Regions from separate parts of the Mesorhizobium sp. M7A.F.Ca.AU.001.01.1.1 genome, predicted to be linked through region 2. Evidence: riboswitches for the same ligand, from Rfam matches in the RefSeq annotation. Region 2 holds a riboswitch; each other region holds the start of a gene.
The links. A riboswitch is a leader RNA that binds a small molecule or an ion and turns the genes downstream of it on or off. The one in region 2 is predicted to bind cobalamin.
Positions count from the first base shown of each region.

Region 1: it holds a riboswitch for cobalamin, as region 2 does, so the genes downstream of both, EN884_RS09725 (aromatic ring-hydroxylating dioxygenase subunit alpha) here and EN884_RS22835 (CbtB domain-containing protein) in region 2, are expected to answer to the same signal.
Region 3: it holds a riboswitch for cobalamin, as region 2 does, so the genes downstream of both, bluB (5,6-dimethylbenzimidazole synthase) here and EN884_RS22835 (CbtB domain-containing protein) in region 2, are expected to answer to the same signal.

Region 1 covers NZ_RZPF01000113.1:128-10,251, forward strand. Annotated here, with positions in the region: gene EN884_RS09685 (hypothetical protein) at 1-122, shown strand, start outside; gene EN884_RS09690 (nucleotidyltransferase family protein) at 163-1,638, opposite strand; gene EN884_RS09695 (glycosyltransferase family A protein) at 1,635-2,312, opposite strand; gene EN884_RS09700 (glycosyltransferase family A protein) at 2,312-3,064, opposite strand; gene EN884_RS09705 (glycosyltransferase family A protein) at 3,120-3,854, opposite strand; gene EN884_RS09710 (hypothetical protein) at 3,869-4,918, opposite strand; gene EN884_RS09715 (PqqD family protein) at 4,965-5,396, opposite strand; gene EN884_RS09720 (hybrid-cluster NAD(P)-dependent oxidoreductase) at 5,566-6,666, opposite strand; gene EN884_RS09725 (aromatic ring-hydroxylating dioxygenase subunit alpha) at 6,692-7,939, opposite strand; cobalamin riboswitch at 8,054-8,256, opposite strand; gene EN884_RS09730 (DUF680 domain-containing protein) at 8,768-8,965, shown strand; gene EN884_RS09735 (DUF680 domain-containing protein) at 9,045-9,245, shown strand; gene EN884_RS09740 (DUF680 domain-containing protein) at 9,315-9,560, shown strand; gene ugpC (sn-glycerol-3-phosphate ABC transporter ATP-binding protein UgpC) at 9,640-10,124, opposite strand, start outside.
Region 2 covers NZ_RZPF01000416.1:413-5,752, forward strand. Annotated here, with positions in the region: partial or broken gene EN884_RS22815 (cobalamin biosynthesis protein) at 1-55, shown strand, start outside; gene cobO (cob(I)yrinic acid a,c-diamide adenosyltransferase) at 92-706, opposite strand; gene cobU (bifunctional adenosylcobinamide kinase/adenosylcobinamide-phosphate guanylyltransferase) at 708-1,223, opposite strand; gene EN884_RS22830 (CbtA family protein) at 1,216-1,986, opposite strand; gene EN884_RS22835 (CbtB domain-containing protein) at 2,002-2,181, opposite strand; cobalamin riboswitch at 2,217-2,413, opposite strand; gene EN884_RS22840 (MFS transporter) at 2,479-3,678, opposite strand; gene EN884_RS22845 (DUF1624 domain-containing protein) at 3,902-4,900, shown strand; gene EN884_RS22850 (isoprenylcysteine carboxylmethyltransferase family protein) at 4,897-5,340, shown strand, end outside.
Region 3 covers NZ_RZPF01000191.1:388-8,707, forward strand. Annotated here, with positions in the region: partial or broken gene EN884_RS14060 (1-deoxy-D-xylulose-5-phosphate synthase N-terminal domain-containing protein) at 1-125, opposite strand, end outside; gene EN884_RS14065 (pirin family protein) at 268-1,188, opposite strand; gene EN884_RS14070 (DUF2277 domain-containing protein) at 1,228-1,494, opposite strand; gene EN884_RS14075 (exodeoxyribonuclease VII small subunit) at 1,605-1,856, opposite strand; gene EN884_RS14080 (histone deacetylase family protein) at 1,860-2,786, opposite strand; cobalamin riboswitch at 2,908-3,088, shown strand; partial or broken gene bluB (5,6-dimethylbenzimidazole synthase) at 3,199-3,816, shown strand; gene EN884_RS14090 (hypothetical protein) at 3,939-4,922, opposite strand; gene EN884_RS14095 (TetR/AcrR family transcriptional regulator) at 5,207-5,815, opposite strand; gene EN884_RS14100 (MFS transporter) at 5,936-7,159, shown strand; gene EN884_RS14105 (GNAT family N-acetyltransferase) at 7,197-7,739, opposite strand; gene ribB (3,4-dihydroxy-2-butanone-4-phosphate synthase) at 7,773-8,320, opposite strand, start outside.

The DNA.
Region 1 (10,124 bases), on a different contig from region 2:
CCGAGCCGCCCGGTCTCGCCTTCGTCTGCGGCTCCAATGCCTTCGTTTCCGCGGCAGCCCAGGCGCTGATCGATGCCGGCGTTGCAGCCGAAATCATCCGCACCGAACGCTACGGAGTTTGAGCGGACGCCGCCTTGCGAGAAAGGTTCGTCGGATTCGCCTTCAGCCGATCGGCAAGAAACCCGCCGACAGCAACTGGAAAGGCAAGGCGCCATAGGCGGCCACCGTGGCCGCGTCGTTCCACTCGCGAAACTGTCGCGATGGTCGCGCCTCGAGCGTCAAGGCAACTCGCGCGCCGTCGAGCGTCACCTTGCCGCGAAAATGCAGCACGCGTTCCCTGCCGGATCGGCTGATAGCCACGGCACGCAGGCGAGCGATATGCTCGCCACCGTCATTGATCTCCATTTCGATGCGGCGCCGGACCGGCGGAACGCCGATCCTGACGGTGATGTCGAGCATCATGTCGCCGGTCGTTTGCGGACAGGCGATGGCCTGCGAAAACACCAGAGGCTCCGATGCGGCTTGCGGCTTGCCCGCGGCCGGTCTCCCGCGCCAGGGTTTGGCGGGCGGCTCCTGCTGCAACCGGCCCTTCTTCCGCTTCAGGCGCAACTGCTTGGCAAGGCCGCGCGACAGCCAGACCAGGCCGCCGAAATCCGTGCGCGGCTTGGCTTGCAGAACCGACGACCAACGCGACAGGCCAGCCCGGTCGGCCATCTCGAAGATTCTGGCCATTGTCCGTTCCGGCACCGGAATGCCGATCTCGAACGCCAGATAGGATAACGCCACCGCCGCTGGAACCGCCAGGCCGCGTCTTCCGACGATGTCGAGGAACATCCCCCAATCGACGTCTTCGGCATGGATGGCGACCGCGCAGTCGACAAGCCAGTCGCTGTGGGTGTGGGCGTCGAGGCCGCCATGGGCGATGGCCAGTGCCATGCGATCGGCCGGCGATGGCACGAAGACCGCGACGCCGCTGAATTGTGCCGGGACCGCCCGTTGCCAGATCGCCAGGTCGTCTTCCGCGCTCGTCTGCGACCCATCATAGCCGAGCTGGTGCAGGTCGATGTCGCCGAAACGGCCCTTGAAGAAGTTCATCGACCGCAGCGACGCCAACCGGGTTCGCAGATATTGCGCGCTGACGCCCGAGGCGATCTGCCAGTCGCGGTCGCGCAAGATGTCGAAGACGGCAGCCATGTCGCGCGGGCGCACCAGTATGTCGATGTCATGCGCCACCCGACCACGCTGCGCCGACGCGTTCAAGGCAATGCGGCTGGCGCCCTTGATCAGCATGATGTCGGCGCCGCCGTCGGCCATCGCCTTCAGCGTCGGCTCGGCCTCGCGCATCGCCATGCGCGACTTCGTCCACAGCATCTTCTGCAGGCCGACGAGGCGCGGGTGCGCGGTATGCCCGGCCAGTTTTCTGCCGAACCTGTCGGAGATGGCGGCGAGCAGACGATGTTCTCGAAACGAGACGAGGTCGATGTCGTTCTCGTCGAGCCAGCGCGCGGCGCAGGCAGCGGCTGCGTCCTCATCGGAGAGCAGCGCCGCCTTCAGCAACAGGTCCAACTGGCCGGTGGGCCACGACCAGCCATAGTCCGGGAAGCGGCGGCTGATGCGGCGAACAGGCCTGGCGTTCAACTGGAGCCCGCCTTGTTCTGGGCCCGCCGCTGCATGGCGAGCCTTGCGACCTGGATATAGCCCCGGTCGCGTGCCGGATCGCGGCCGTAGGAAAGGCTGCCCGGACGGATGCGGCGCAATGCAAGCACGTCGTCGAGCATGGCAAGTACAAAGCCTGCCTCACGAACCCGGGCGATCCAGTCGATCATCTCGCCGCGACCGCCTGGTGGGTCGATGATGGGACCGACGCTCTGCACCACCTCCTGGCGGATCATCATCGTCGTGCGCGACCAGCCCGCTCCACTGGCCGCATCGGGCAAATCGGGGCTGTCGCCGCGAAACGTCCGCCAGTGCGTAAAGACGCCCGCTGTCCCGGGATGACGGCCGAGATAGGCCAGTTGCTGTTCGATCTTGTCCGGCAGCCACAAATCGTCGGCATCGAGCGTCGCGATGAGCGGCGTCGAGAGTGCCGCAATGCCACGGGTCGTTGCGCTGCCGGGTCCGGCATTGTCCTGTCGCAGCACCGTCACCGGCAGGTTCATCGCATCGATCACCGCGGCCGTATCGTCGGTCGAACCGTCATCGACCACGACGATGGCCTCCGCTTTTGCCGTCTGGGCCAGAACGGAGTTCAGGGCAGCGCCTATGGTGGCGGCCGCGTTGAAAGCCGGAATGACGACGCCGTAGCCTGCCATCAAAGGAACCGCCACTGCGCGAGATCCTTGAAGTCGAAGATCCCCTCCACCCGGCGCAAGCTGGGATCGGCCTTGCGACGCTTCATCGACTTGTGAATGGCGCGCATGAACTCGCGAAAGGGCACATCGGCTTCCTTGGTCATGTTGCCGGGATGACGCCTGTAATAGAGAGCCACCGTATCGGGCATAACGTATTTTGCCTGGCTCTCAAAGATACGCAACAGATAGTCGGTGTCCTCGGCCTGTTTGAAATCCTCGTCGAAACCACCGGTGCGCTCGATGAGGTCTCGCGCGAAGATCCCGGCGGACAGGTGGATCCCTCGCACGGTGATGGAGTGGCTGTCGGCGGCCGGTTCCAGTGTCTCGCCATCTATCTTGTCGACCAGCGTCATGCGCGAATAGGTCAGCTCGAGGCCAGGATCCTCTTCGAAGCAGGCGAGATCCGCCTTGAAGCGGCCTATCGGGGAGATGTCGTCCGAATCGAGAAACGACACCAGACGCGTCTGCGGCAGCAACTGCTTCAGCCCGGCATTGCGCGCCTTGGTGACCCCGCCATTGATCTGCTGGAAAAGACGAATGCATGGGGCCTCGTCGATCAACGACCGTACGACGGCTGCCGAGCCATCGGTCGACCCGTCGTCGATGACGATGATGTCGAGATCGATGTCTTCGCGCTGCCTGAGCAACGAGCGCAGCGCCAGGCCAACGAATTGTTCGCGATTGTAGACCGGCATGATGACGCTCAGCCTCATCGGCGTCTCCAGCAGCGTTGCGGGCTTGGCTGATCCGAGCCGATTGTCTCGAGCATCATGGCATCCGCCAATCGGCGGGACTCTTCAATTCGAAGATGCCCTGGACCTCTCGCCGTGACGGATCGGCCTTGCGCCGCCGCATCGACTTGTGGATTGCACGCAAGTGGTTGCGGACCCTGCCGCTATGTTCCTTGGTGACATTTCCGGCGTGGCGTCGGTAGTAGATCGCGACGGTGTTCGGCAATTCGTAGCGCGGACCGGTTTCGAAGACTCGCAACAGATAATCCGTGTCCTCGGACTGCTCAAAGTCCTCGTCGAAATGGCCGATGCGATCGACAAGCGTTCGACTGAAGAGAGCGGTGCTCAGCGAAATTCCGCGAAGCGTCATGGTACAGCAGTCCGCCTCCGGCTCGAGCTTCTCGTCGTCGATCCGGTCGACCAGCGTCATCAGCGAATAGGTTAGCTCAAGCCCGGAGGTAGCCTCGAAGCGGGCGAGATCGGCCTTGAACCGTCCGGCCAGCGAGATGTCGTCAGAATCCAGGAATGACACGAACTCCGCATCCGGCGGCAGTTGCCGCAGCCCGGCGTTGCGCGCCCTGGCCACGCCCATGTTCGATTGCTGGAAGAGTCGGATGCAGGGGTTTTCGCCCATCATCGAGCGTACGGCCTCAGCAGAGCCGTCGGTCGAACCGTCGTCGATGACGATGATGTCGAGATCGGCGGCGTCCCGCTGCCGCACCAGCGAGCGCAATGCCGAAACGACATAGCGTTCACGGTTATAGACGGGCATTATCACGCTCAGTTTCACGAAGCGCCCCGCACAAGAAAGTCCGCAATCGTGCCGGCTATCTCCTGTGGCTGCGTCCCCAGCGACAGACGATAGCATGGCAGCAGGCGGGTCAGGTCGCTGAAGAAGCGAAAGCCGCTCTCCCGCTCGCCCGGCATCTGCGCTATGCCGGACGGCGCCAAGGCAATCATGGCATCCCTCCGCGACACCGGCACGATCGAACTTGCCCCGCCTCCGCCGATATGTGGCACCAGCAGCGCAACGATGTCCAGGGTTTCAGGCACCGGCCGGGGCGCGATGTCATGAATGTGAAAAGCATATTTGCCTTGCCAGTTGAGCGGGCTATGAGCTGGCAGCCGGTGATCCAGCCCAAGTCGCGCGAATCCCTGGGGATCCTGCTTGAGTGTTGAAAACAACGGGCGGGCAGTCACGCCGTTGGAGAGGTCGACCAGCACATAATCGTCGCCGACGCTGTCCAGCCCGTGGAGGAGGCCGGCGGCGACGGTCCCGGATTTCCCGGCGCCGCCCGCGCCGGCCAGCAGTACGCCCCTGCCTTTGGTGCCGAGCGTCCCCGCATGGGCCAGCCGCATGCCACGTGCCGCATATTCCCAATGGAGGAAGGGGCGCAGCGGCGCTCCCGGCTCCCACGGTGGAAAGGCATCGGCCGAGGCCATCAATTGCACGCCAACGCGACGTTGCGGATCATAGAACTGCCAGAAATCCAGGTCGTGGAAATGGTTGCCGCGCAATCCGGCTTCCGCCAGCCTGGTGGCGAAGCCATGCTGCGTGAAGGGTCCTTGGCCCCATCTGGCCGGTGCCGCGATGCCGTCAATGCCGGGATGTGCGACGAAGATGCGGCAGATGTCGGCAGGCGCTCGGTTGTCCGCAGCCGTGACAAAGCCATGAGCGAAGGCATCCGCCAACGCGCCGGCACTCACATGAGCGGTCAACTCCAGATGCGGCAAACCCACCTTGCAGGTCAGTGGATAATGCGCGGCGCTGCTCTGCGCTTGCGCCAGGACATGACGTGCGTAGTCAGTCAGGTTTTCGAGAGTGACGTTCGGCATGGTCTGCCTGTTCCGGAGCCGTCCGGCAACGAGAGCCTGGCGCGCCTCAGTTGGCCTGCTTCACTGCGGGCCAGCCGAGGGGCTCCTCGACCTCGTGGATGGGATCGACGACAATGAGGTCGGCAAGGTCGTCATGGATGTCGACCTTGAGGGGCTCGCCGGCAGCGGCGAGCTGAGCCAGCAATTCGCTGGGAACCGGTCTTGCCACGCCATCGGTTGCGGCCGCCAGCAAACCGAATTCGAGCAATTGTGAAACAAAGCCGTCAATCGCGGCGGCATCGAGGGCGCCAATCCCGGTCGCGGCGCCGACCAGTTCGGAGGCAGGCACGCCGGACGACAGTGCATCCCAAAGCCTGCTGCCTGAATCAGAGAAGCCGAAATATTTACCGGTGGTCAGGTCGAGAACGACGGCTTCGCCATCGAAGGATTCAAAGACGATATCCTTGCTGGCAATGGCATATACGCCGGATTGTCGCATGTTTGCTCCCCGCCGAAGCAGGCCGCGGAGATGATCTTCGGGCCCTACGGTCAACCCCACCGTTGCAGGCGTCTAACCATTTGCAGGGTTTTTGGCAAGATGGCGTAGGCCCGGCCGAGCGCAGCTGCAGGCCGCGCGGGCATGGACAGCCTCTGACCGTGCCTGCCGGTCACGCCTCGATTTCAAGCGCCGAAAGCGGCTTCGAGCAACAGGCGAGGATAAAGCCGTCTTCGATTTCGTGATCGAGGATGCCGCCATTGTGGCTCATCTCGACGTCGCCCGCGACCTTCCTCACCTTGCAGGTGCCGCACAGGCCGAACTCGCAGGCGGCGGGAATCCGCACCCCCGAGGCGCGTGCCGTCTGCAGCACGGTCTGGCCGGCGACGCATTCGGCATCGACATCGGAATGCGAGAACCGGATCGGTGTCACGGCCTCCACGGTGGCAGCGGCGCCGTCTTCCGCCGGCGGCGAGAACGGCGCCGGGATCTCCTCCACGGCAGGCGCGGCAAAGCTTTCCTGATGGTATTTCGCCATGTCGAAGCCGGCTGCGTCCAGCATGCCGCGCACGGCGCGCATGAAAGGATCGGGGCCGCAGCAGAAAATCTCGCGCTCGCGGAAATCGGGCGCCAGCAATGGCAGCCGGATCGCGTCGATGCGGCCCATATGGCCGAACCAGCCCTCGCGGCTCGACCGCTCCTCGATCATGAAGCCGAGCGACAGCCCAGGCATGCGGCTGCCGAGCAGTTCGAGCTCCTTGCGGAAAATGATCTCTTCCGGGCGGCGCGCGCAGTTGACGAAGCCGACATCGGTCCATGGCGCGCAGTCGTTCAGCCAGCGCAGCATCGACATCATCGGCGTCACGCCGGAACCGGCCGAAATGAACAGGTATTTGGCGGCCGGGTGGCTGTGCAGCGAGAAGTCGCCGGTCGGCCCATAGGCCTTGACGTGCGAACCGGGCGTCAGATGGTCGAACATCCAGCGCGTACCGGTGCTGCCCGCCTGCGCCTTGACCGTCACCGCGATCGAGAACGGCCGCGACGGCGAGGACGACAGCGTGTAGGTGCGCATCAGCGGCCCGTCCGATGTCGGCAGTTCCAGAGTCACGAACTGCCCCGGTTTGTAGCGGAACCAGGTCTGGTTGTCGGAGCGGAAGGTGAAGGTCTTCACGTCAGGCGCTTCGTCGCTGACGCCGATCACTTCCAGCACCTGCAGCCTGTCGTTCCAGGGCGTCATCTGGTCGAGATGGCGATAGAGGCCAAGGTCCGTCATCGCATTCATCCTCTTGTCCCCTGGGCTAGGCGACGCTGCGCAGGGCCGGCCGGCCGCCTTCGGCAAGGCGCGGCCCGATGAACGACGCGTACCACTCGACGAACTGGATCACGCCGCCCTCATGCAGCTCCGAATAGGGGCCTGGTTCATAGGCCGGCGACAGGATGCCGAAGGCGTTTTCCTCGACGATGCGGCGGTCCTGGTCGTTGGTCTCGGTCCAGACATGGGTGAGCTCAGCGAGGTCGTAGTCGACGCCTTCGACCGCATCCTTGTGGACGAGCCATTTCGTTGTCACTGCGGTTTCCGTGGCACTGATCGGCAGCACGCGGAAGGTAACGGCGTGGTCGCCGAGGATATGGTTCCAGGTCGTCGGATAGTGATAGAGCAGCAAGGAGCCGATGCGGTCGGTTGAAACGCTGTCGGACAGGTTCTTCTGGACCGCCCGTTTTCCCGTCATGGTGTAGCTGACGGCATCGCGCAGCAGCGGCGCGCGGGTGGCGCGGTACTGCCCTGCCGGATCGATGCGGAATTTGCTCGGCAAGCCTGATGCCTCGCATCTGGCCCAGTGTGCGACCATTTCAGGGTCGCTGTCGGCGCCATGGACGCCGGTTATGGTTGGAGCCTCGGGGAAGGTCTTGCACAACTCGGGATGATTGGCGGCGCAGTGGTAGCACTCGCGGTTGTTTTCCCAGACCAGCTTCCAGTTGCCCTTCTCGACGATCGTGCTCTCGAAGGCGATCTTTGCTTCACGCAGCCGGTGCGGCAAAAGATAGGGTTCGATCATCGCCCGCATCGGCGCGAAATCTGCCGGTTCCTTGGCCAGGCAGATGAAGATGTAGCCGCCGACGCTCTCGCAGGCGACCGGCTTCAGGCCGAAATCACTCTTGTCGAAACCGTCGGCCATCTGGCGGGCAAACAGCAGGCGGCCGTCCAGCTCGTAGGTCCACTGATGATACGGGCAGACGAGCTTTGCCGCGGTACCCTTCTCCGTGTTGCACACGCGGCTGCCGCGATGGCGGCAGGAATTGTGGAAGGCGTTGATCTTGCCGTGCTGGTCGCGGACAAGGACGACCGGATAATCGCCGACCTGCACGGTGATGTAGCTGCCCGGCTTCGGCAGTTCGCAATCATGGCCGATGAACAGCCAGTCGCGATACCAGATCAGCTCCATGTCGAGCTTGAAGTAGTCCGGATCGGTGTAGAAGGGCTGCTCCAGCGAAAAGCCTTGCCGGCGCCCCTTCAGGAGCCTCAGCATGTCGTTGCGGATATCCATGTCCTGTCCTCGTTCCTAAGGACTGAACTGGTGGTGACGGAGGAAGGATTGAAGCGCAGGCCGGCTGTGTGCCGGACATGCGCTATCCACCTCTTGACCGCCCACCGCGATCAGTCGAGTCTAAAAATCTCGGGCTGGTTTCCGGGCTCTGGAGTTGTCCTTGCGGACCATCGCGACACCTTCCCAGGCGGTTGCCCAGTGGTCTCCCGTTGCGACTTGAACTCCACCACCGTTGCGGGGGCAGCGCCGGATTCTGACCGGCTTCCCAATTCTCCGCCTCGTCGTCACGAAGCGGCACCTGAGATGGTATGATCTAACCACGATCGCGGGCGCGCCGTCGGCATGAAAACGACATCGTATCCATGCGGCGCGACACGGCATGCGAAACGCTACTGCAGCTCGTCGCGGGCCGAGATCCCACCTCCCGGGCGGCCATTTGCCGGCTGCGATCTTCCCGAATCCGACCCTTCGCGGGGGGTCAAAAAAGGTTAATGGTTTCGAAAAATGACTATTAGTTCGCCCTAAAATCGAACCGAACGGTTCGTTTCTGTTGACGGTGCGTGCAGGACGGTGTGAACGCTGGGCCTCTGAAACAGTCAGTGATCCATCAGGTGGCTACACCTAACACACTGATATGAAGAAGAAAAATGCATCCCTAGATTCCGTTGGCACAATTTCAAGGTGTGGATTCATGGTCCACACGGAACAACTTCGTGATTGGAAAAGACGACCTTGCCCTCCCACATCGGGGCTGTCCGAACGACGCGATTTCATTTCCAAGACACGCCGCTAGACGGACGGAAAAAAGACGATACTGGAGTACCAAAAATGAAAAAGATCATTCTCACTGCCGCAGCCCTTCTGGCCATTTCCGGCAGCGCCTTCGCTGGTAGCGACCACTACGGTTCCAACGCCGCGGCAGCCACTGCTGTCGACAGCTCGTACACCGCTTCGACCAAGAAGTCGGAACCGGCTGCTCAGGCGCCTGCCCAGGGTGCTGACCGCAACCTCTTCGGCAACAACTAACAGCCGATTCCCAGTTTCCCGGTCGACGGCGGGCTCGCCCGCCGCCCTGGCGAAATTCAGACATTCAGGAGTATTCAAGATGAACAAGATCCTCATTGCTGCCGCCGCCGTTCTGGCCATCACCGGCAGCGCTTTCGCGGGCAGCGACAACTACGGTTCGAACGGCCCCAACCAGCCTGCCGCCGCTGTGGACCAGTCGTACACGGCTTCCACCAAAACCTCGGAACCGGCTGCCCAGACGCCCGCTCAGGGCAGCGACCGTAACCTCTTCGGTCGCTAACAACCAATTTCGCAACCGACGGCAGCTGTGTCTGCCGTCCTGGCGAAATCCAGAATTCAGGAGACTAAAATGAACAAGATCCTTATTGCTGCCGCCGCCGTTCTGGCCATCACCGGCAGTGCCTTCGCCGGCAGCGACAATTTTGGCTCCAATGGTGCCAATCAGCCTGCCGCCACGACTTCGGTCGACAGCACGCGCACCTCTTCGGTACGCAACACCGGTTCGCCGGTCTACAAGCTGCTGAACTCGTCGGGTGACACCACCCAGAAGTCTGCTCCGCAAGGTGCCGACCGCAACCTCTTCGGCAACAACTAACAACCGAAGTCGATCTCCAAGTCAAAGAGCGGCGGGCCCGGCCCGCCGCTCTTTTTTGTGCCTGACACGGTAATTGCGGTTAAGCCGCCTTTGCTTCCACTTCATGCAACGCGAAAGAACGTCCATCCGCGTCGAAGATATGCAGGTCCTCGCCATTGGCGCTCAGCCGCAATGTCGAGCCGCGCTTGACCTCGACATTGCCGGGCAGCTTGGTCACCAGCGGCAGATCGGCGCGGCCGATGTCGACATAGACAAGCTGCACCTCGCCGAGTTGCTCGACATAGTCGACCGTCCCCTCGAACAGATAGTCCGCGCCGCTGGCGATGATCAGGTCCTCCGGCCGCACGCCAAAGCTCACCGCAGCGCCCTTTGCCGAAGCCGGCGTCGCAATCGGCACGGTCGCCTTGCGTCCGCCGACATGGCTGACGACGGTCGGGTTTCCGGTCTTTTCGATGGTCGCCGGCAGGATGTTCATGGCCGGCGAGCCGATGAACTGGGCAACGAACAGATTGCCGGGCTTCTTGTAGAGGTCCATCGGCGTGCCGACCTGCTCGATATGGCCGT
Region 2 (5,340 bases):
TCTGCTGATCGCTCTGTTCGGGTTGGTTTCGGTCGTTGTCATCGTTGTGACCTAACCTCACCCTCCCCCGTCTGGGGAGGTTGAGGAACACTCAGAACTCGATCCCCTGCTGCGCTTTCACGCCGGCGGAAAAATGATGCTTGGTCACGCTCATTTCGGTGACGAGGTCTGCGGCCTCGACCAGCGCCGGCTTGGCGTTGCGGCCGGTGACAACGACATGCAGGCCCTCGCGCCGCGCTTTTAGCGCGCCAACCACTCTGTCGAGATCGAGATAGTCGTAGCGCAGCGCAATGTTCAATTCGTCGAGCACCAGCAGGCTGATCGACGGATCGGCCATCAGTTCGAGCACCTTGGCCCAGGCGGCTTCGGCGGCAGCGATGTCGCGCTTCAGATCCTGGGTTTCCCAGGTGAACCCCTCGCCCATCGCGTGCCACACGACACGGTCGCCGAAGGCGGCGAAGGCGTCTTTCTCGCCGGTGTGCCACTTGCCCTTGATGAACTGGACGACACCGACGCGCTTGCCGTAGCCGAGCATCCGCAGCGCCAGCCCGAAGGCGGCCGTGGTCTTGCCTTTGCCCGGGCCGGTGTTGACGATGAGCAATCCCTTCTCGACCGTCTTGCTCGCCACCTCGGCATCCTGCACCGCCTTGCGCTTGGCCATCTTGGCGCGGTGGCGCTCTTCGTCCTTATCGTCGATATCGGTCATATCATTTCACCTTGAGCGGCAGCCCCGCCACCATCAGCAGCACCGTATCGGCAATCGCCGCGACCTGCTGGTTGAGCCGGCCGGCGGCATCGCGAAAGCGGCGCGCCAGTGCATTGTCCGGCACGATGCCTTGTCCGACTTCATTGGACACCAAGAACCAGGGTCCGCGCGGCCGCGACAGCACCTCCGCCAATCGCCGGCATTCCAGCTCGAAATCGTGTTCGGCCAGCATATGGTTGGTCAGCCACAGCGTCAGGCAGTCGACAAGCACCGGCCGATCGTCCGGCAAGGCGGCAAGCGCGCCGGCGAGATCGAGCGGTGCGTCGATGGTCGTCCAGCCTTCGCCGCGCCGCGACCGGTGCAACGCGATGCGCTCACGCATCTCGTCATCATAGGCTTGCGCCGTGGCGATATAGGTCCAGGGCGGCGGCAAGGCGGTTGCCAAAATTTCGGCGTGCGCGCTCTTGCCGGAGCGCGCACCGCCGATGAGAAAGGTCAGTGTCTTGCGATCAGGCAAAGCTGTCGCGCAGGCTGGTCGCGGTGCCGGTGAAGCGACCGCGCACCACACCGACGACCGCTCCGAGCACCAGCCAGAACACCAGATTGGTCACGGTCACCGCCACCACGAACTGGTGATGCAGCCCTTCCGGAATCGCCGTCTCGTAACTGTCGGGCTGCGGTGCCCCGACAACATGCGGTGCGACGATCAAAAGGACGGCAAGGATCGCCAGCGGCAGCGACTTGCGGAACGCGATCAGGCCGAGACCGGCAGCGGTTGCCGCCACCGTTGCCCACCACCAGATCTGGCGCTGGGTGAGATCGGCGGCCGGCATGGCCGGCAGTTCCGGCGGCAGGCCGAGGCCCGGCGCCAGCGTGAACACGGCAAAGCCGGCCAAGCCCCAGAACACGCCCTGGCGCCAACCACCGATACCGCCGGCGAATTCGGAAACCGCGACCAGGATCAACCCGAAGCCGATGCCGGTGACGATGTTGGCAAGCACGCTGAAGGCGAAACGCTCGAAACCGTCTGCCGGCGCCCAGCCCTCGTCTTCCGCCGCAGCAGTCGCTTCGGCAGGGGCCGGAGCGGCTGTGCTCATGGCATTGCTATCCGTTGCTGCCGGAGCGGCATGGTCATGGTGATGCCCGCCGCCCGCCTGTTCGTAGACTTCCGCCTTCAGGATCAGCGGCACGGTCGCATAGGCCTGCATGCAGGCGAGAACGACGCCGGCCACGAGCCCTGCGATCGCCGCGATGAACACGACGTTGCGAAACAGGTTCATGATGTCAGCCCCTCGTCAGTGGCAGGGAAACGCCATCGAATGGCGATAGTCGTGAGCCGCATTGTGGACCGCATCGATATGCGAGAAGCCGACAAAGCCCATCACGAAAATGCCGAGCAGCGCGGCGAGCGCAAGCTGCATGAAGCGCGACTGCGAGGAGACGGAAGCGCCGAGGGAGACGGAAGCGGTAGTCATGTCTTGTCCTTTCGCCCTCCACCCGAGGGCATCGAAGTCAGTTTCCTGTCGCCGGCAGGTCTCCTGGCTCACGGATCAGCGTCCTTCCCCACCTTCCCGAAGAAAAATCTTCAGTGGCATATGGAGAGGACTACCGCACACAGTTGCGGGGGCAGCCACGGCATTGGGCGAAATCCGCCCTTACCGCATTCCCTCTTGGCTCCAAAATGGAACCGGCGACACCGGCGACTATAGGCAGAATCCTCGCGTCCGGCAAACCAAATTCCGCCGGCGACCGTTGCGAATGCGCCATGAAGGTCAAAGCGATTTCGGCAGATAGCGCCACGTCACGAAGCCGCAGACCGCCGCCAGCAGGCCGAGCGTGACGAACACCGAGCCCAGGCCGAAGAAGGCCAGCACCACCGAATAGACCAGCGGCGGCGTCAGCTCGGAAAAGTCGAGATAGGTGCGATAGACTGCCGCCATCTGCGATCTTTCATAGGAGCGCACCGAGCGCATGAAGGCGGTCGAGCCGAGCGCGTCGAGTGCAATGGTGAAGAAGGCGCCGCAGAGCAGGAAGGCGCCGGTGAGCAGCGGCACGGTTTCGCCGACGAAGCCCGCCGCCAGAAGCGCGACCGACATGGCGAAATAGGCAAATGTCATGGTCCTGCGGCCGCCAAAGCGCTTTCCCGCCTTGCCCCAGAAAATCGCCATGAACAAAAGCGCGTTGCCGGCCGAAACCAGCAGGCCGCCGGCCAGCTTGCCCTCACCCGTAATGACCATGAACAGCGGCCCATAGACGAAGAACGTCGTCCAGAAACAGGAGCGCCCAAACGCGATCAGCCAGGCCAGCCTGAGCCTGGGCTGGGCGATGAAGCGGCCGATATTGGCGAGCGGATTGGCTGGTCGCGTCTTGCCGGGACGGATCGACGGGTTGTCGCCGAGCCGGTAGGTCCAGAACAATGCCAGCAAGGCTAACGCGAACACGGCCACCGCGCCATGCGCGGCATAGACGCCGAAGCGCGTGTAGAGGAAGATGCCGAGCGTCGGCCCACCGGTCCAGGCCAGCATCGACCACGCCATGCGCAGCGATTCGGCCTGCATGAAGTCGGTCTTGCGGATGTGGTCCATGATGTAGAGGTTGAGCGTGATCGACAGCGCGCTGGCGCCCATCACCCGGCACAGCATGCCGGCCAGTTGCCCGGCAAGCGTGTCGGTGACGAAGAACAGCGAGCCAATGGCCAGCAGGCAGGCGCCCGCCGTGTAGACCCAGCGCCGGGCGAAACGGCGGATCAGCATCGGCATGAACAATGTCACCGACAGGCCGAGCATCGCCACGACGGTGTAGAGGATCGAGACGATCTGCTCGTTGTGCAGGATCTCGTAAGCCTGGATCGGGATGACGCTCGACACCGTGGCGCGGGCGAAGGATTCGACCGCATAGAGCGAAGCGAAGGTGCGCGCGTCCGCGGCCTTGAGGGCCGGTAGCCAGATCGGATGGCGCACATGGGTGGACATTGCTTTCCCCGAAGCAGATTCACCGGGTCAAATCTGCCGTGGCGACCTCAGCGCCAATAAGAGGAAACCGACGTGCATCCGGCAAAAGCGAAGCCGGCCAAAGGCTTTCCGGCACTGGCCCAATGCCGCGGCTGATCCGGCGCTATCGGCAGGGTTGCCGGTCTTCTTTTGTCCCGGGCAACCGTGATAGTCCTCCAGCGGGGCTGAATCAGAATGCGAGACCATGAGCATCCAAACGCCGACCGCACCCGTTCAGGATCGACCAAAGCGCATCGTCGCCATCGACATCGTGCGCGGCATCGCGCTGATCGCCATGGCAAGCTACCATTTCACCTGGGATCTGGAGTTCTTCGGCTACACCGATCCCGGCCTGACCGCCTTCGGCTGGTGGAAGATCTACGCGCGCTGCATCGCCTCGACCTTCCTGTTCCTGGTCGGCGTCAGCCTGTATCTCGCCCACGGCCGACAAATCCGCTGGAACGGCTTCTGGAAGCGGTTCGCCATGGTCGCCGGAGCCGCGATCGCGATTTCGGTCGTCACCCGCATAGCCACTCCGGACGGCTTCATCTTCTTCGGCATCTTGCACGAGATCGCGCTGGCCAGCCTGCTCGGTCTCGCCTTCCTGCGCCTGCCGGCGCTGCTGACGCTTGTCGTCGCTGCGCTCGTTATCGCCGCCCCCGTCTATCTGCGCTTCGAGGCCTTCGATCACCCATGGCTGTGGTGGGTCGGCCTGTCGGCGACCAATCCGCGCTCCAACGACTACGTTCCGCTGTTTCCGTGGTTCGGCGCCGTGCTTGCGGGCATCGCGGTGACGAAACTCGCCGCAGGTGCCGGCCTGCTTGCCAGGCTTGCCAATCTGGCGCCCGGTCGCTTGGCCAACCCGCTGGTCTTCATCGGTCGGCACAGCCTGGCTTTCTATTTGATCCACCAGCCGCTGCTGATCGGCTGCGTCTGGCTGTTCTCGCAGATCATGCCGGCGCAGGTCGAAACCCCGCAGGTGAATTTCCTCAAAACCTGCCAGCTGTCCTGCGAGCAGTCGCGCGACACCGAGTTCTGTACGAGCTACTGTGTCTGCATGCTCGATACACTCGAGGGCGAGTCCACGCTTGATAGGCTCTACAACAACGATCAGACTGCGGAGTGGAAAGCGCATTTGTCCGATCTCGCCGGCATGTGCACCGCCAAGACCGACAGCAAGTTGATGGAGGGAGGGGCCGAATGACCGAGAACCAGCCGAAGCCGGGGCTCATACCGTGGCCGCCGCTGATCTACATCGCCGCCATCGCCGTCAGCATCGCACTGGGCCTGCTCTATCCCCTGCCCTGGATCGGCGACCTGCTGGGCGATATCCTGTTCGCGGCCGGCTGGGTGGCGCTGTTTGCCGTCGCCGCACTCTGGTTCACCGCGATCCGCACCATGATCCGGGCCAAGACCACGCTCAACCCCAACGCTGTACCCGATCACCTGGTCACCACGGGTCCCTTCGGCGTCACCCGCAATCCGATGTATCTGGCCAACACGCTGCTGTTGATCGGCGTCGCCTTTGTCTCGGGCATCGTGTGGTTCCTGCCGCTGGCGTTCATCGCCGCCTATGCCACGCAGAAGGTGGCGATCGAAGGCGAGGAAAAGGTGCTGGCGGCAAAATTCGGCAAGAAATACCGC
Region 3 (8,320 bases), on a different contig from region 2:
ACCGCGTCGACCAGCTCGGCGCGAAGCTCGGACGCCAGTTGCGGCAGCTCACTCTCGGCAAGCATGCGCAGGTCGGCCGGGATGCGGGCCTTGTCGAGAAGCGGCGTATGCGGCGTTGCGTTCACGGTGCTCAGGCTTTCGGTTGATGGGCGAAATAGGCCGCCGGCCGGCGAAAGTAAATGCGTGTCAGTGACGCGGATCAGACTGTGGTCTTTTGCTTCTATGCAGGTCGTTTCCCCAAAACCGGGCCACTTTGGGCGACAGGCATCAGCTTTCCGGCAGCGGAATGAACTCTTCCTCGTCTCCTGGAACGATGTCGAAGCGGCCTGTCTTCCATTCCTCTTTCGCCTGTTCGATACGCTCTTTCGACGACGAGACGAAATTCCACCAGATGTAACGCTTCGAACCAAGAGAGGCGCCGCCGAACAGCATGAAATGCGCCCCGGTCTGCGACGACACGACGATCTCGTCACCGGGACGGAAGACCAGCAGCCGTTCGGCTGGGAACACATCGCCCGAAATCGAGACCTCGCCTTCCAGCGTGTAAATGGCGCGCTCTTCCGCATCGGCAGGGATTTTCACGCTGGCGCCGGGCGCCAGGCGCAGGTCGGCGTAGAGCGTCTCCGAATCGGCCCTGACCGGGGACCGTAATCCTTGGAAATCGCCGATGATGAGGCGCCCGTTGACGCCTTCGGCATCAATCTCGGGAAGCCTGAGCGCTCCTGTGTTCTCGAACACAGGAGCCACCTCTTCCTTGTCGTCCGGCAGCGCCAGCCATGTCTGCAGGCCGGATACCGACATCGGCGCGCCACGCAGTTCCTCCGGCGTACGCTCCGAATGGACGATGCCGCGGCCGGCGGTCATCAAATTCACGTCGCCGGGCTGAATGACCATTTCGGTGCCGAGGGAGTCGCGGTGCCGGATCTTGCCGTCGAACAGATAGGTGACCGTCGACAGTCCGATATGCGGATGCGGACGGACGTCCAGCGCCTGGCCGGCCCGCAGGATCGCGGGACCCATGCGGTCGAAGAAGATGAACGGACCGACCAACCGCCTTTTTGCCGTTGGCAGGGCACGGCGCACCTGAAAACCACCGATGTCCTTGGCGTTCGGAATGACCATCAATTCGATCTGATCGCTGGCGAACGCATCGCCCACCTCAGGGTCTTTCCCGGGGAAGAAGCTCATGGACTCTCCTTGTCGGTGGTCGAAGGCCGCCTGGCCGCATCAGGCAAAGCGGATGGCCGCCTTTGCCCGCAGCTTGGCCGCCACCTCTTCGCGATTGCGCGGATGCTGATGGGTTTCCAGGGAATCGAGCAGTTCGCGCGCCGAGGCCGCGATGGCGTCGACGGCATGATCGAAGGCGTGCTGGTTCTGCTTCGAGGGTCGCGTCGTTCCGCTCAGCTTGCGGACGAACTGAAGGGCCGCGTCGCGCACCTCGTCATTGGTTGCCGGCGGATCAAAATTGAACAGGGTCTTGATGTTTCTGCACATCGCTTCCGTATCTCCTCTTGTCCTTGAGCTGTTTCAATCGCAACGAGTTATATCCTCGATCATGATCATGTCCAAAAACCGGTGAGGCGAGGCCATCGTTCGGACCGGCCTCAATCCGCGTCGAGCGGCTCCGTTCCAACCGGCTTGCCGTCGCGCGACAGCCTGATCTTCTCGACCTTGTCCTCGGCGGCCTTCAGCAGCCGGTCGCAATGCGCCTTCAGCGCCTCGCCACGTTCATAGATCCTGATCGACTGGTCGAGCGGCACGTCGCCACGCTCCAGATCATCGACGATCTTCTCCAGCGCATCGAGTGCCTGCTCGAAGCTCATCGCCTTGACGTCTTCGTTGGTCTCACCAGCCATCGTTCATCCTTTCATCAGTCGCCCGACATGGGCGGCGACCGAAAATGCCAATCCCTGCAGATCGTAGCCGCCCTCGAGCAGGCTGACGAGCCGGTTGCCGCTGTGGCGTGCCGCGCGCTGCATCAGCTGGCCGGTCGCCCAATCGAAATCATCCTCGGTCAGATTGATCTCGGCCAGCGGATCGCGGTGGTGCGCGTCGAACCCGGCCGAAATGATGATCAGGTCGGGCGCGAAATTGTCGAGCGCGGGCAGGACGCGCGACAGGAAGGCATCGCGAAACACTTCGCTGCCGGTCTGCGGCGCCAGCGGTGCGTTGACGATGTTGCCGGCGCCCGTTTCGGTCTTCGCTCCGGTGCCGGGATAAAGCGGCATCTGGTGTGTCGAGCAATAGAGCACCGAGGGATCGTCCCAGAAAATATCCTGCGTGCCATTGCCGTGATGCACGTCCCAGTCGACGATGGCAACGCGCTCGACACCGTGTTTCTTCTGCGCATAACGCGCCGCGATCGCCGCCGTGTTGAACAGGCAGAAGCCCATGGCCGTGGTCTTTTCGGCATGATGGCCGGGCGGCCGGGCGGCGACGAAGACGTTGTCGGCGCGGCCCGAAAAGACATCATCGACGGCGGCGTTGGCGGCGCCGATCGCGGTGATCGCCGCTTGCCAGCTCTTCGGACTGGCAGTGGTGTCGGCATCGATGCGGGCAATCCCCTCGTCGGGAATGGCGGCGCGCACGCGGGCGACGAAATCGGCGGGATGCGCGTAGAGGATGGTGGCCTCGTCGCCTTCCGGCGCCTGGATACGATCGAGCCCGGCAAAGGCTTCCTCGTCGAGCACGCGCTCGATGGCACGCAGGCGGTCGGGCCGCTCGGGATGTCCGGGCGGCGTGAGATGCTCGAGGAAGATCGGATGCGTGTAGAGACGGGTGGTCATCGTCCTAATCTAGTGACCCGGATCGACAAAGGCCATGCACGGGCGGCCGATGACTGGGGAAAATCGCGCCTGCGTCCATTCGTGTCGCCGCAGGCATTGGCCTCGCCGGCGCTTCGGCGTAAAGTCCTTGGCACTGCCTGGTGCCCGCCGCAAGCGGGAGAATCGGGAACACGGTTGAATTCCGTGGCGTGCCCAACGCTGTGAGGGGGACCGCGCCGGTAAATGCCACTGTCGATGACGGGAAGGCACCGGACGCGGGTTGATCCCAAGCCAGAAGACCGGCCTGGCAGGCATCGTCATCCGCATGGTCGGGCGGGTGGCATCAGAGCGACGTGCGTCCATTTGGACGCACAAAGTACGCTCTGACCGTTTTGAATCTGCAATCGCAAGGGGACAAGCGATGCCGGAACATATGACCGCTGCCATTGACGATGGATTCGACCAGAATGCGCGCGATGCGGTCTATCGCGCCATGTTCACGCGGCGCGACGTGCGCAGCCATTTCCTGCCCACCGCGATCGATGACGACGTGCTGGCGCGGCTGCTGCTTGCCGCCCATCACGCGCCATCGGTCGGCTTCATGCAGCCATGGAATTTCATTGTCATTCGCGATGCCGGACGACGAGCGGAGGTGCGCGACCTGTTCCTGGCCGCGCGCGAGCAGGAACTGCCGGCGATCGAGGCGGAAAAACAGGCGCTGTACCGCAAGCTCAAGCTGGAAGGCATCTGCGAGAGCGCGCTCAACATCTGCATCACTTGCGACCGGCAGCGCTCGAAGGGTTCGCCGCTGGGACGCTGGCACAATCCGGAGATGGATCTCTACAGCACCGTCTGCGCGGTGCAGAATTTCTGGCTGGCCGCGCGTGCCGAGGGCGTTGGCGTCGGCTGGGTGAGCATCATCGAGGCTGAGGCGCTGAAGCGGCTGTTGGCCATTCCGGATCACGTAACGCCAATCGCCTATCTCTGCGTCGGCCGTGTTTCCGAGTTCGCTTCCAAACCGGACCTTGAAACGCATGGTTGGGGACGGCGGCTGCCGCTGCCGGAACTGATCATGAGCGAGACGTTTTCCGGGCAAGGCGAGACACAGCTCAAGTCCACCGTGGCGCGCCTCAACACCGTTTCTGCCTCACCAGACACCACCTGCCCGGCCGATCAGGGTGTGGCGCCGGCCGTACCCCAGCGCGAACCGCCGAAGGAGGCGAGCGCCTTGTCCTTGAGCTCCCTGAACTTCGACGACGCCTCGGCCAACCGGGCGTCCCAGGCCGGATCCGGCACCTGGCCCGCGATGGTCTTGAAATAGACCTGCATCAGGCAAGCGATGGCGAAAGGCTCGATGAAGGCCGCCTTGAATGCCCAGGCGAAGACGATGGCGAGCACGAAGGCCCAGCCGGCGAGCTGGCCGGGCATCAGGAACAGAATGGCGCCGGCAGGCGCCAGCATCATCAGAAAGATGACGAACGACACGCCCCACATGATGACCGCCAGCCAGACGGCGTTCTTGACCATGACCTTGCCGTTCTGGGCATAGAGCACGACGCCTTGGCGCGCCGTCTCGAAGGGTGAGGCTGAATTGATGCGGATGTTGTAACCGAGGATGATCTCGTCGACATAGGTCAGCGACAGGCGGATCACCGTGTTGATGAAGGAGACCAGGCCGCTCAGGCCCGGTATCGGCAGGAAGGCGGCGATACCGCCGAGCAGGCCGGTGATGGCGCGGATGGCACCCTTGACGAGCTGGTCGACGACGAAAAGGATATTGGCCTCGGCAAAACGCTGGGTGACGACATCCCTGGCGTAGGCGATCTGGTCCTGACCGCCGGGAATGTCGCGGCCGTCGATCAGATGAACCATGACGGCGATGTGGCCGGCCTTGACGATATAGAGGATGTATTCGCGGATCCAGTAGACCGCGATCGAGACGATGCCAAACCCGACCACGCCGCCCCACAGGGCAAAGGACATGGGCCCGTCGGGATCGGTGGAGATATGGCCGACGCCATAGCCGACCGAGGCACCGGTGCCGGTCGCCATGATGTAGGCCAGCGTGATGCCGAAATAGACGATCATACGAAAGACGATGAACGGCCAGGTCCGCATCATGATGGACACCGACCGGCCGATCTCGAAATCCCACATGTGCCCCTCCGCCTCAGAGATGGTGGAAGAGGATGAACTCAACCCGGCGATTGTCAATTGCCGGCCCTGGCACCACAGGGCGACGAATTCTGGGCAACGGTTTTCTTTCGCAGCCTTTCGCCGGCGCATTGTCTGACGGAGCATCAAACGAAAAACCCGCCTGTGCGGCGGGTCACCGGCGCAAATCAGCACCATGGACGAATATGTACCTTAGCTGAGGGCAGGTGTCAAGAAAAAATTCCTATCGGGAACAGCTGCCGGCACGAAAAGCTCCGGTGGGAACTTCAATTCGACTGCGGATCCGGCTTCTTGAGCAGGCCTTCGAGCAGTTGCTTGAACGCCGTCACCACCTTCTTGGACGTCGCTTCGGGGTCGTCCGAATTGGCGATCCGTTGCGCTGCCTGGCTGCTCGCTCCGTTGATCAGTCGCGAGGCCGTCTCGGGGTCGAGGCTCGAGACAACGACCCCCTCCTCCTGCAGCGCGGTCAGATGGTCGGTCATTGACACGATGCACGCACTGGCATTCGGCCATTGCGCTGGATCCCCCAGCACGGCCGGGCCATCCCGGAACATGATGCGCTGGATTTCCGGCTCCAGCGCCATCTCGATATAGGTCGAGCACTCGTCGACGAAATGCTGCCAGCGGGTCGGCGCTCTCGACGCGACCTCATTGATGCGCGCCGCCATTTCGCCGTCGATCTGGGCTATGACCGCCTGCAGCAGCCCCTTCTTGTCGCCGAAATGATGATAGAGCGCGCCGCGCGTCAGCCCGGCCGAAGCGGTGAAATCATCCATCGAGGCTTCCGCATAGCCTGTTGTGCCGAAGGCATGGCGGGCCGCCGCGATCAGCTTTGCGCGCGTCTCGGCGATCATCTCCTTGCGGGGTCTGTGCATGGCTTCTGGCCCTATTCACATACGTAACGTATGCCAATTGACATACGCGGCGTATGCTCTATTTAACAATCATACGCTTCGTATGTAATTGCCGAATCGTCCTTTGTCGAGGAACCACCCATGCAAAATCCCTATGCGGAAATCTTTCGTGCCCCCGGAACCAAGGGCTTTGCGGCCGCCGGATTCATGGCGCGCCTGCCGATCGCCATGGCGCCCATCGGCATCGTGGCGATGCTGTCGCAGACGCGTGGCGAATACTGGCTGGCCGGAGCCGTCTCGGCAACATACGCGCTGGCCAACGCTTTCGTTGCGCCGCAGATATCCAGACTGGTGGACCGCCTGGGCCAGACACGGATCGTCGTGCCCACCACCATCATCGCGGTGCTGGCTTTCGCCGTCCTGATAGCGGCGGCCAACCAGGACTGGCCGGTGTGGACGCTGTTCGTGTCGGCCTTACTGGCCGCGGCCATGCCAAGCATGCCGGCGATGGTGCGGGCGCGCTGGACAGAGATTTTCCGCGGACGGCCGCAGATGAACACCGCATTCGCCTTCGAGTCCGCGGCCGATGAACTGGTCTATATCGCCGGGGCATCGCTATCGGTCGGTCTCAGTGCTGCCCTGTTCCCGGAAGCCGGCGTTCTGGTGAGCACATTATTTCTCGCATTCGGATCAGCGGCCTTCATCCTGCAACGCTCGACGGAGCCGCAAGTGCGGCCGGTGGACCATGGCTCAAGCGGCTCGGCGATCCGCCTGCGGCCGGTTCAGATCATCACCTTCGCCCTGATCTTCATCGGCGCGACCTTCGCGACGACGGAAGTCAGCACCGTGGCGATCACCAAGGAGCTTGGCCAGCCCGGCGCCGCCAGCCTTGTCATCGGCGTTTATGCGCTGGGATCGTTCGTGCTCGGCATCATCGTCGGCGCGCTCAGCCTGAAGGCGCCGCTGCAACGCCAGTTGGCCATCGCAGTCGCCCTCGTCGCGCTCGGCACGCTGTTGCCGCTCACCGCCGACACCGTGCCACTGCTGGCGCTGACCGTGTTCATCAGCGGCGTGGCGATCTCGCCGACCTTCATCACCGCCTTCGGCCTGATCGAGCGGCATGTGCCGGAGGCGATGCTGACCGAAGGCATTACCTGGGTCATGACCGGCATCGGCATCGGCATGGCGCTCGGCTCGTTCGCGGCCGGCGCGGTGGTCGATGCGTTCGGTGCCCAGAACGGGTTCTGGGTCTCTGTGGCTTCAGGCACGATCGCGCTGGCCACGGTGCTGCTTGGCCAGCGCAGCCTTGCCACGGCTGAGTGCGAGACGGACGGATGCGAAGCAGCCGCGATTGCTGCGGAATAGTTCCGGCGCGCCCGGGCCTTAGGCCGGGCGCGCCGCTCTAGGCAGCCGGGCCTGAAATATTGACTCTTCTTGGGTGCGCCAATGCCAAAACTATCGTTGGCGCCCCGTGCAGAATCACCTCTTTTTCGAAGACGAAGCCACATTTCTCCAGCACCCGTCGCGAAGCCGGATTGGCGGGGCGGACGAGGCCGACAACCCGATCGGCACGCAAGGGGCCGAACGCGGTGCGCAGTGCTTCCGTCACCAATTCCGTGGCATAGCCATGTCCCCAGCTCGCCGGATGAAGATGATAGGACAGGTTCAGACCGTCGAAATCCGCCGATACCGTGACGCCGCCGAAGCCGACCAGCTTTTCATCCGCCTCGACCGCCCAGCGGCCAAAGCCGTGCTTGTGCCAATGACCGATGTCGCGCGTCAGCCGCGCGGCGCTCTGCTGGGCTGTATCCGGGACAGGGCCCGGACGATGCGCAACAAGTTCCCGGCGCGAAAAGAGATCGATCAGGAAATCCAGATCAGCCTCTTCTGGGCGGCGCAGCAAAAGCCGCTCGCTGCGCTGGCTGGAAGGCAGGGACGCATTCATCCGTCTTCTCCGGCAACCGGATCGACGGGAGGCTCAGAGGATCTCGGTCTTGGCGATGTGGATGCCAAAACCTTCAAGGCCGACATAGTGGCGTTCGCGCGAGGCGATCAGGTTGATCGAGGAGATGCCGAGATCCTTGAGTATCTGGGCGCCTAGCCCGATCTCGCGCCACTCGTTTTCACGGCGGCGCGCCTCTTCGTGATCCTCGCGGTCGCCGCTTGCCGGCCGCTTGCGCTCCTGATGCGCAACGCCGACGGAGCCTTCTCTGAGATAGACGATGACACCGCGCCTGCGCTCGCCCATTGTCTTCATGATGGCGTCGAGCCGGTGGCTGGTGCCGAAGACATCGGTCACCACATCCTCCGAATGCAGACGCACCGGCACGTCCTCGCCGTCACGAATGTCGCCGAAGACGATGGCGACGTGATGCATGGAGTCCCACGGCAGCGTGTAGGTGAAGACCTGTGCCTTGCCGCCGAGCGTGTCGATTTCCGAGCAGGCGACGCGTTCGACCAGCGTTTCCTTGCGCTGCCGGTAGGCGATGAGGTCGGCGACCGAAACCTGCTTGAGGCCATGCTCCT